DNA from 2 places in the Streptomyces sp. NPDC085944 genome. Region 1 is predicted to be linked to the other one. Evidence: riboswitches for the same ligand, from Rfam matches in the RefSeq annotation. Region 1 holds a riboswitch; the other holds the start of a gene.

Region 1 (4,203 bases):
GGCGATCATCTCGAGGGTGGACTGCTGGCGGTCCAGCTCGGCGTCGACGGCGGCGGCGACGTCCGGGTCCAGCTCGTGCAGGGGTGTGTTCAGAAGCGACATGCGGTCGTGACTCCTCAGGCGCCGGCGAAGGCGGTGTACTCGTCGGCGGAGAGCAGGTCGGCCGGCTCGTCCGTGACCCGCACCTTGAACAGCCAGCCACCCTCGAAGGGGGCGCTGTTCACCAGCGACGGGTCGTTGACGACGTCCTCGTTGACCTCGGCGATCTCGCCGGAGACGGGGGAGTACAGGTCGGAGACGGACTTGGTCGACTCCAGTTCGCCGCAGGTCTCGCCCGCGGTCACCGAGTCGCCGACCTCGGGGAGCTGGACGAAGACGACGTCACCGAGCGCGTTGGCCGCGTGCTCCGTGATGCCGACCGTCGAGACGCCGTCCTCGGCGCCCGACAGCCACTCGTGCTCCTTGCTGTAGCGCAGCTGCTGGGGGTTGCTCATGGCCTGAATTCTCCTGTACGCGAGGAAGTGGCTGGTGAAGGGGGTGGTGGGGCGGTACGTCACACGGGGTCGACGCCGCCGGGGACGCAGGCGTCCGGTGCCGCCGGGGACACCGGGGGCCGGCGCCGCCCAGTGTCTACTTCTGGCGCTTGTAGAACGGCAGCGCCACGACCTCGTACGGCTCGTGGCTGCCCCGGATGTCCACGCCGACGCCCTCCGTGCCCGGGGCCGCGTGCGCGGCGTCGACGTACGCCATGGCGATCGGCTTGCCCAGCGTCGGGGACGGGGCGCCGGAGGTGACCTCGCCGATCACCTCGCCGCCCGCGACGACCGGGTACCCGGCGCGCGGCACCCGGCGGCCCTCGGCGACCAGGCCGACCAAGACGCGGGGCGGGTTCTGCTCCGCCCGGGAAGCGGCCTCGGTCAGCGCGGCGCGCCCGACGAAGTCGCCCTCCTTCTCGAACTTCACCACCCGGCCCAGACCGGCGTCGAACGGCGTCAGCGAGGTCGTCAGCTCGTTGCCGTACAGCGGCATGCCCGCCTCCAGGCGGAGCGTGTCCCGGCAGGACAGGCCGCACGGGACCAGCCCCGCGCCCTCGCCCGCCTTGGTCAGCGCCTGCCACACCTCGACGGCGTGCTCGGGCTTCACGAACAGCTCGAAGCCGTCCTCGCCGGTGTAACCGGTGCGCGCGATCAGCGCCGGGACGCCCGCCACCGTGCCGGGCAGACCGGCGTAGTACTTCAGGCCGTCCAGGTCGGCGTCGGTGAGCGACGCGAGGATGCCCGGGGACTCGGGGCCCTGCACCGCCAGCAGCGCGTAGGCGTCGCGGTCGTCGCGCACCTCGGCGTCGAAGCCGGCCGCGCGCTCGGTCAGCGCGTCCAGCACGACCTGGGCGTTGGAGGCGTTGGCGACCACCATGTACGCGGACTCGCCCAGCCGGTAGACGATCAGGTCGTCCAGGATGCCGCCGTCCTCGCGGCAGATCATGGTGTAGCGCGCCCGGCCCGGCTTCACGGTGCCGATGTTGCCGACCAGCGCGAAGTTCAGCAGCTCGGCCGCCTGCGGTCCGGTGACGGTGATCTCGCCCATGTGCGAGAGGTCGAAGAGCCCGGCGCGGGTGCGCACCGCGACGTGCTCCTCGCGCTCGGAGCCGTAGCGCAGCGGCATGTCCCAGCCGGCGAAGTCGGTCATCGTCGCGCCCAGCGCGCGATGCGTGGCATCGAGCGCGGTACGGCGGAGTGCGGAACTGCTCATCGGTCGGTCGTCTCCCAGGACAGGACGTGGCGAGGTCGGTCCTCCCCATCTGTCATCGGAACCTGAGAGGTTCGCCACGGCCACCGGAGTACGGCGATCAGGGCTTGCACCTTGGGTGGGACCGCCGTCGGGGCGGTCCGCTTTTCAGATGTGCCTCGCCCGCGCGGTAACGGTGCCTGAGAGATTCAAGGGAGGGACTTGCTCCTTCGGCGCCCCGGCGCGGCCGGGGACTCTCCCGCGCGGATTCAAACGGCCGGTATGCAGTTGGCGCCGCCATCATTGCACGCCCGGCCCATCCGTGGCAGACCGTGATCTGTAACCGGCTTGTGGCAGTAAGCGAACGAAAACGCGAGACCTGCGCATTACCTTCTCTTTACACTCGACGGGGAGGTACTCGTGTACCGCCCCAGGGGAGGACGATCACGGTGAACAGGACCACGGCGTACGCCACGACCTCGGGACTCGCGCTGCCCAAGCAGCCCGCCTCTCCCGCCCCGGAGGCCTGCGCCCCACTGCCCGCACCCGTCGTCCGGGACCTCAGGGGCCGCGACGGCCGCAGCCCGCACGCCCTCCTCTTCGGACCCCGCGACCTGGTGGTGATCACCGGTCTGCCCGGCAGCGGCAAGTCCACGCTGATGCGGCGCACCGTGCGCGGCCGCCGCGTCGACTCCCAGGACACCCGCGACCGCTGGGACCGGCGCATGCCGCGCCTGCTGCCGTACGCGCTCTACCGCCCCCTGGTCCGCCTCGCCCACTACGCGGGGCTGCGCCGCGCGCTGCGCTCCGGCGAGGGCGTCGTCGTGCACGACTGCGGCACCCAGGCCTGGGTGCGCGGCTGGCTGGCCCGCGAGGCCCGCCGCCGCGACGGCACCCTCCACCTGCTGATCCTCGACGTCGCTCCCGACGCGGCACTGGCCGGCCAGCGCGAGCGCGGCCGGGGCGTGTCGCGGTACGCGTTCCTGCGCCACCGCGCGGCCAACTCCCGCCTGCTGCGCGCGGTGACCGGGGGCACCGTGCCCGCCGGCTGCGCCTCGGCGGTCGTCCTTGACCGGGCGGCGGCCGACACTCTGCGCCGGGTCGCCTTCACGGGGTGACGCACGGTAGGGCCGCGGGGCCGAACGGGTTAGCCTTTCAGCCACGAAGCGGCCACCAAGCGGCCGTGAACGGCGGTACCAGGCAGGCGGTAGGTAGGCAGATGGACTTCCCGGCACAGGCACACCCCCATCCGCACGGCGGGTGGCCCGGCAACGAGCTGGAGGAGGTGCTGTCCGCGTCCCTCGGCGTCCCGACGGCCGGCGGCCGGATCGTGGAGGTCCTCGGCCGCAGCTTCCTGTGGATACCCCTGCCGAGCGGCGGCGGCCCGCACAGCGGCCCCCTCGACCTGCCCTCGCTGGAGATCGACGGCCAGGCCTACGTACCGGTGTTCAGCTCCGAGGAACAGTTCCGTCAGGTCGCCGGGGCGCAGATGGCGTACACCGTCGCCCCCGCCGTGGAGTTCGCCCGCGGCCTGCCCCCGCAGGTCGGGATCGCGGTGAACCCGGAGGGCGTGGTGGGCATCCCGCTGCCGCCGCCCGCCGTGGCCGAGCTGTGCCGGGCCGGACGCACCCCGCTGGACGGGCCCGCGTCCGGCGGCCGGGTCCGCCTCTTCGAGCCGGACTGGCAGGACGACCCGGTGGACTTCCTGGCCGCCGCCTCCGCCGAGTTCGCCGCCACCGGCGTGGTCCGCACCGCACGCCGCTGCCTGGCCGCCGTCGAGACCGCCGACCCGGTCCTGTACATCGGCGTCGAACTCACCCACTGGGAGGGCGACGCCCGCGCCCTCCCCCTGGACGCCCTCGGTCGCGCCCTCACCAGGTCCCCCCTGCACTACCCGGTCAACCTGGTCCTCCTGGAGGCGGCCCAGGACCCGGTCTGCGACTGGATGCGGGAGAGGGTCAGGCCTTTCTACGACGGTGACTTGTAATCGCCGTCCAGGAAAACGCCGAGAAGGGGCGCGAGGAACTGCGCGACCAGCCACAGCGGCGCCGCACCCGCCGGACGGCGAGGAGCCCCGAGCTCATAGGCCCCCCGCGCCCGGCGGAGCCGTAAGCTGGACCCGACACCGGGGGAACTTCTCGAAGGGGCGATACGCGTGAGCGCCAGCGGCACCACGACCGGACAGGTCGAGCACATGCTGCGCCAGGTGACGCCCGGGCGCTACGACGCCTACGAGGCCCTGCTGCGCGCCCTCGCCACCCCCACTTCCGGCCAGGTCTGGATGCTGCTGTGGCACGGACAGGCCGGCTCCCCGGACGCCCAGTACGGGAACATGGAGGTCGAGGGCTACGGCTACGCGCCCTGCGTGACCTCCGCCCAGGAGCTGTCGGCCAGTGGCTGGAACCGCTCGTACGAGGTGGTCGACGGCCTGGAGGTCGCCCGCGCCCTCTACCCGGACCACTACGGCCTGTGGCTCAA
Region 2 (4,203 bases), on a different contig from region 1:
ACGGATGAGAGTCAGGTAGCCCTGCGCCTGCCCGGCGGGCGCGAAGGGGTGCAGCGCGCCGAACTCGGGCCAGGTGACCGGCTCCATCTCGGTGGTCGCGTTGAGCTTCATCGTGCAGGAGCCCAGCGGGATCATGCCGCGGTCCAGCGCGTAGTCCCGGTCGGCGAGGCGGCGCAGGTAGCGCAGCATCGCGGTCTCGGAGCGGTGCTGGTGGAAGACGGGGTGGGTCAGGAAGTCGTCGGTGCGCAGCAGCGCCTCGGGCAGCGTGTCCCCGGCCTCCGCGTCCAGCGCCTCGACGTCGCCCTCGACGCCGAACGCGTTCCACACGCCGGCCACCTGGGCCCGCGTGGTGGTCTCGTCGCAGGCGAAGGAGACGTGGTCGGCGTCGACGAGCCACAGGTTGATGCCGTTCTCGCGGGCGGCGTGCACGATCGCGTCGGCCCGGCCGGGCACCCGCGCGGTGACGGTGTCGAAGTAGGCGCCGTGGACGATCTCGACGCCACCGGCGGCAAGACCGGCCGCGGTGATCGTGGCGTACCGGTGGGTGCGCCGCGCGATGGCCCGCAGGCCCTCGGGGCCGTGGTAGACGGCGTACATGCCGGCCATGACGGCGAGCAGCACCTGAGCGGTGCAGATGTTGCTGGTGGCCTTCTCGCGGCGGATGTGCTGCTCGCGGGTCTGCAGGGCCAGGCGGTAGGCCTTGTTGCCGTCGGCGTCCACGGAGACGCCGACCAGGCGGCCGGGGAGGCTGCGGGCGAACTTCTCGTGCACCGCCATGTAACCGGCGTGCGGTCCGCCGAAGCCCATCGGCACGCCGAAGCGCTGGGTGGTGCCCACGGCGATGTCCGCGCCCAGCTCGCCGGGCGAGGTGAGCAGCGTGAGGGCGAGCAGATCGGCGGCGACGGTGACGAGCGCGCCGAGCTCGTGCGCCCGGTCGATCACCGGCTTGATGTCGCGGACGGCTCCGGAGGCGCCCGGGTACTGGACGAGGACGCCGTTGATCTCCCGCTCGGCGAGCTCGGCCGGGATGCCCGCGCTCAGGTCGGCGACCACGACCTCTACGCCGGTCGGCTCGGCCCGGGTCTGTATCACGGCGACGGTCTGCGGCAGGGCGTCCGCGTCGACCAGGAACAGACCCTTCTTGTTCTTGCCCATGCGCCGGGACAGCGCCATCGCCTCGGCTGCGGCGGTGCCCTCGTCGAGCAGCGAGGCGCCGGAGGTGGGCAGACCGGTCAGCTCGGCGACCATCGTCTGGAAGTTCAGCAGGGCCTCCAGGCGGCCCTGGGAGATCTCCGGCTGGTACGGCGTGTACGCCGTGTACCAGGACGGGTTCTCCATGACGTTGCGCAGGATGACCGGCGGGGTGAAGGTGCCGTAGTAGCCGAGGCCGATCATGGAGTCGAGGACCTGGTTGCGGTCGGCCAGGGAGCGCAGCTCGGCCAGCACCTCGGCCTCGGAGCGCGCGCCCGGCAGGTCGAGCCGGTCGGCGTTCTTGATCACATCCGGCACCGCGGCGGCCGTCAGTTCGTCGAGCGAGCCGTAACCGACCTGCGCGAGCATCTTGGCCCGGGCCTCGTGGTCGGGGCCGATGTGGCGCTGCTCGAAGGGCATGGCCTGTTCGAGCTCGGAGAGCGGAGTGCGGTGGGCGGTCATTGCGGAGGCCTCCTGGTCTGACGACCTTCGAGGGGCACCACGGCGCGGGTACCCGGACGGCCTCCCCCTCTGTCATCTCAACCTGAGAGCTTCACCGGGCGAGCCCTGGGGCTCTCCCGGCTTTCACCGTCGGTGAGAGCGGAAGCCGTCGACACCCGCCCTGCTTTCCAGAGTGACCTCGTCCGTGCGGTACGTGAGCCTGAGAGATTCCGGGGAGGATTTGCTCCTTCGGCGCCTCCGGTGGTGTCCGGAGGACTCTCCCGCGCGGGGTCAGCGGCCGTTTGCCAGCGTACCAGCGAGGCACCCGCACGACCCTCGAGTGGCCGACCGGCCACTTGTGCTCTTTTGTAGTACTTACGGATGATTAGGCGGCTGGTGTGCGACCCCAGTGCGGCCCAGTGGTGCGATCAAGTGGAGGGCCCCGTGCGTACAGACATCGATCCGCGGAACCTGATCGGCCGCAAGGCGTTCGACCGCGACGGCACGAGGATCGGCACCGTGGACGAGGTGTACCTCGACGATGCCACCGGCGTGCCGGAGTGGGCGGCGATACGTACCGGCCTCTTCAGCCGGGACGCCTTCGTCCCCCTGGAGCCCAGCGAGCTGGTCGACGGCGCCCTGCGCGTGCCCTTCGACCGCTCCTTGATCAAGGAGGCGCCCGACTTCGGCGTCGGCCGGCACCTCTCGCCGGAACAGGAGCTCCAGCTCTACCACCACTACGGCCTGGACGTGGCCGCCTCTCCCCCGCCGCCCGACCACGACTTCGGCAAGCTGGCCGGCAAGGGCAAGGACGACGGCTGACGCACCGCCCGCGCCATCCGGGCACCCCTTACCCGGCCACCCGTCTCGCGGCCCCGTCCCCGCCGGCTCCGCCGCCGGGCCGGCCGGCGGGTTCTCCACCCGGTCTTCGCACCGCGGGGGCGACCAGCGGGAGCGGGTCCGCCGGGACCAGCTCAGGGTCGTCCACCGGGAAGGTCCGCACCCGGCCCACCTCGGAGTACGGCGTCTCGAACCGGACGGTGACCCGGCCGAGTCCGCTGCCCTGCACCCACCCGTGCCCCAGCTCCGCATGCCGTACGTCGTGCCCCGCGGGCCACCGGCGCTCCGCGGGCGAGGGGCTGTGCTGCTCGACGGGCACGGTCTCGGGCTCCTCGGCAGGTTCCTCGGGGCGGTCCCCCGCCGCCTGGGCGAACAGGTCCTCCTGCGTGTAGTCGGCGAGGCCGCTCACACCCACCCCGAGCAGCCGCACGCCGCCCGTGGTGTCCACCGAGTCCAGCAGTCTCGCGGCGGCCTCCCGGACCACCGCCGGGTCGTCGGTGGGCCCGCGCAGCGTCTCGGAGCGCGTCAGCGTCGAGAAGTCGTATCTGCGGACCTTGAGCACGATCGTGCGCCCGGACAGGCCGGAGGCGCGCAGCCGCCGCACGCAGCGGTCCGCCAACCGTCCCACCTCTACGCCGACCCGCACCCGGTCGTGGATGTCCACGTCGTAGGTGTCCTCGACCGACACCGACTTGGTCTCCCGCTCGGCCACCACCGGCCGCTCGTCCCGCGCCAGCGCCATGGCGTACAGCGCGTGGCCGTGTGCCTTGCCCAGCAGCCGCACCAACTCGTCCTCGCCGGCCTCGGCGATCTCGCCGACCGTGGTGATCCCCGCCCGGCGCAGGTGGTCCCCCGTGGCCGGTCCCACCCCGGGGAGCGTCCGCACGGTCATCGGCTCCAGCATGGCCCGCTCCGTCCCCGGCGGGATGAGGACCAGTCCGTCGGGCTTGGCCTCCTCCGAGGCGATCTTGGCGAGCATTTTGGAGGCGGCGAGCCCGACGGAGCCGGTGAGGCCCGTGACGGCGCGGATGTCCGCGCGCAGCTTCGTCCCGGCGAGCCGCGCCGACGCCGCGTCCCAGGCCGTCCGGCCGGCCTCCAGGTCCACGAACGCCTCGTCCAGGCTCAGCGGCTCCACCAGGGGCGACAGCTCCCGCAGCAGCCGCATGACCTGCTCACTGATCGACCGGTAGAGCTCGAAGCGCGGAACGAGATAGGCGGCGTGGGGAGCGAGCCGGCGCGCCTGGCCCATGGGCATCGCGGAGTGCACCCCGAACACCCGCGCCTCGTACGAGCAGGTGGCGACCACGCCGCGTGGTCCGAGGCCGCCCACGACGACCGCCTTCCCACGCAGGCTCGGCTTGGACGCCTGCTCCACCGAGGCGAAGAAGGCATCCATGTCGAGATGCAGGATCGTGGGCTCGGTTCTCACATCTCCGATGCTGCCCTACGCCACTGACAATGCCGCCGTCACCCGCGGGAGGATCGCCCGGGGGAAGAGATCGGTGCGCGCGGCGGCGTTCAGACCGCCCGGTTGTTGCGTCGCCGGGCCAGTTCGTCGGCCGGATTGTGCCCGACGAGGGTCTCGCCGGTGTCGATCCGCTCCCCGTGCAGCTGGGACAGCGCGCTCTCCACGTCCCGCCACACCGCTCCGACGGCGATCCCGAAGATGCCCTGACCGCCTTGGAGCAGTGCGTGCACCTCGTCGGGGGAGGTGCACTCGTATACGGTGGC

What was found. A riboswitch is a leader RNA that binds a small molecule or an ion and turns the genes downstream of it on or off. The one in region 1 is predicted to bind glycine.
Region 2: it holds a riboswitch for glycine, as region 1 does, so the genes downstream of both, gcvP (aminomethyl-transferring glycine dehydrogenase) here and gcvT (glycine cleavage system aminomethyltransferase GcvT) in region 1, are expected to answer to the same signal.

Annotation. Positions count from the first base shown of each region.
Region 1 is NZ_JBFBJX010000005.1:123,164-127,366, forward strand. It holds gene glyA (serine hydroxymethyltransferase) at 1-102, opposite strand, end outside; gene gcvH (glycine cleavage system protein GcvH) at 117-494, opposite strand; gene gcvT (glycine cleavage system aminomethyltransferase GcvT) at 631-1,749, opposite strand; glycine riboswitch at 1,904-1,997, opposite strand; gene AB0P07_RS11355 (AAA family ATPase) at 2,175-2,843, shown strand; gene AB0P07_RS11360 (enhanced serine sensitivity protein SseB) at 2,945-3,712, shown strand; gene AB0P07_RS11365 (enhanced serine sensitivity protein SseB C-terminal domain-containing protein) at 3,881-4,203, shown strand, end outside.
Region 2 is NZ_JBFBJX010000002.1:8,668-12,870, reverse strand. It holds gene gcvP (aminomethyl-transferring glycine dehydrogenase) at 1-1,653, opposite strand, end outside; glycine riboswitch at 1,831-1,926, opposite strand; partial or broken gene AB0P07_RS03685 (PRC-barrel domain-containing protein) at 2,077-2,448, shown strand; partial or broken gene AB0P07_RS03680 (DNA polymerase IV) at 2,370-3,901, opposite strand; gene AB0P07_RS03675 (MerR family transcriptional regulator) at 3,991-4,203, opposite strand, start outside.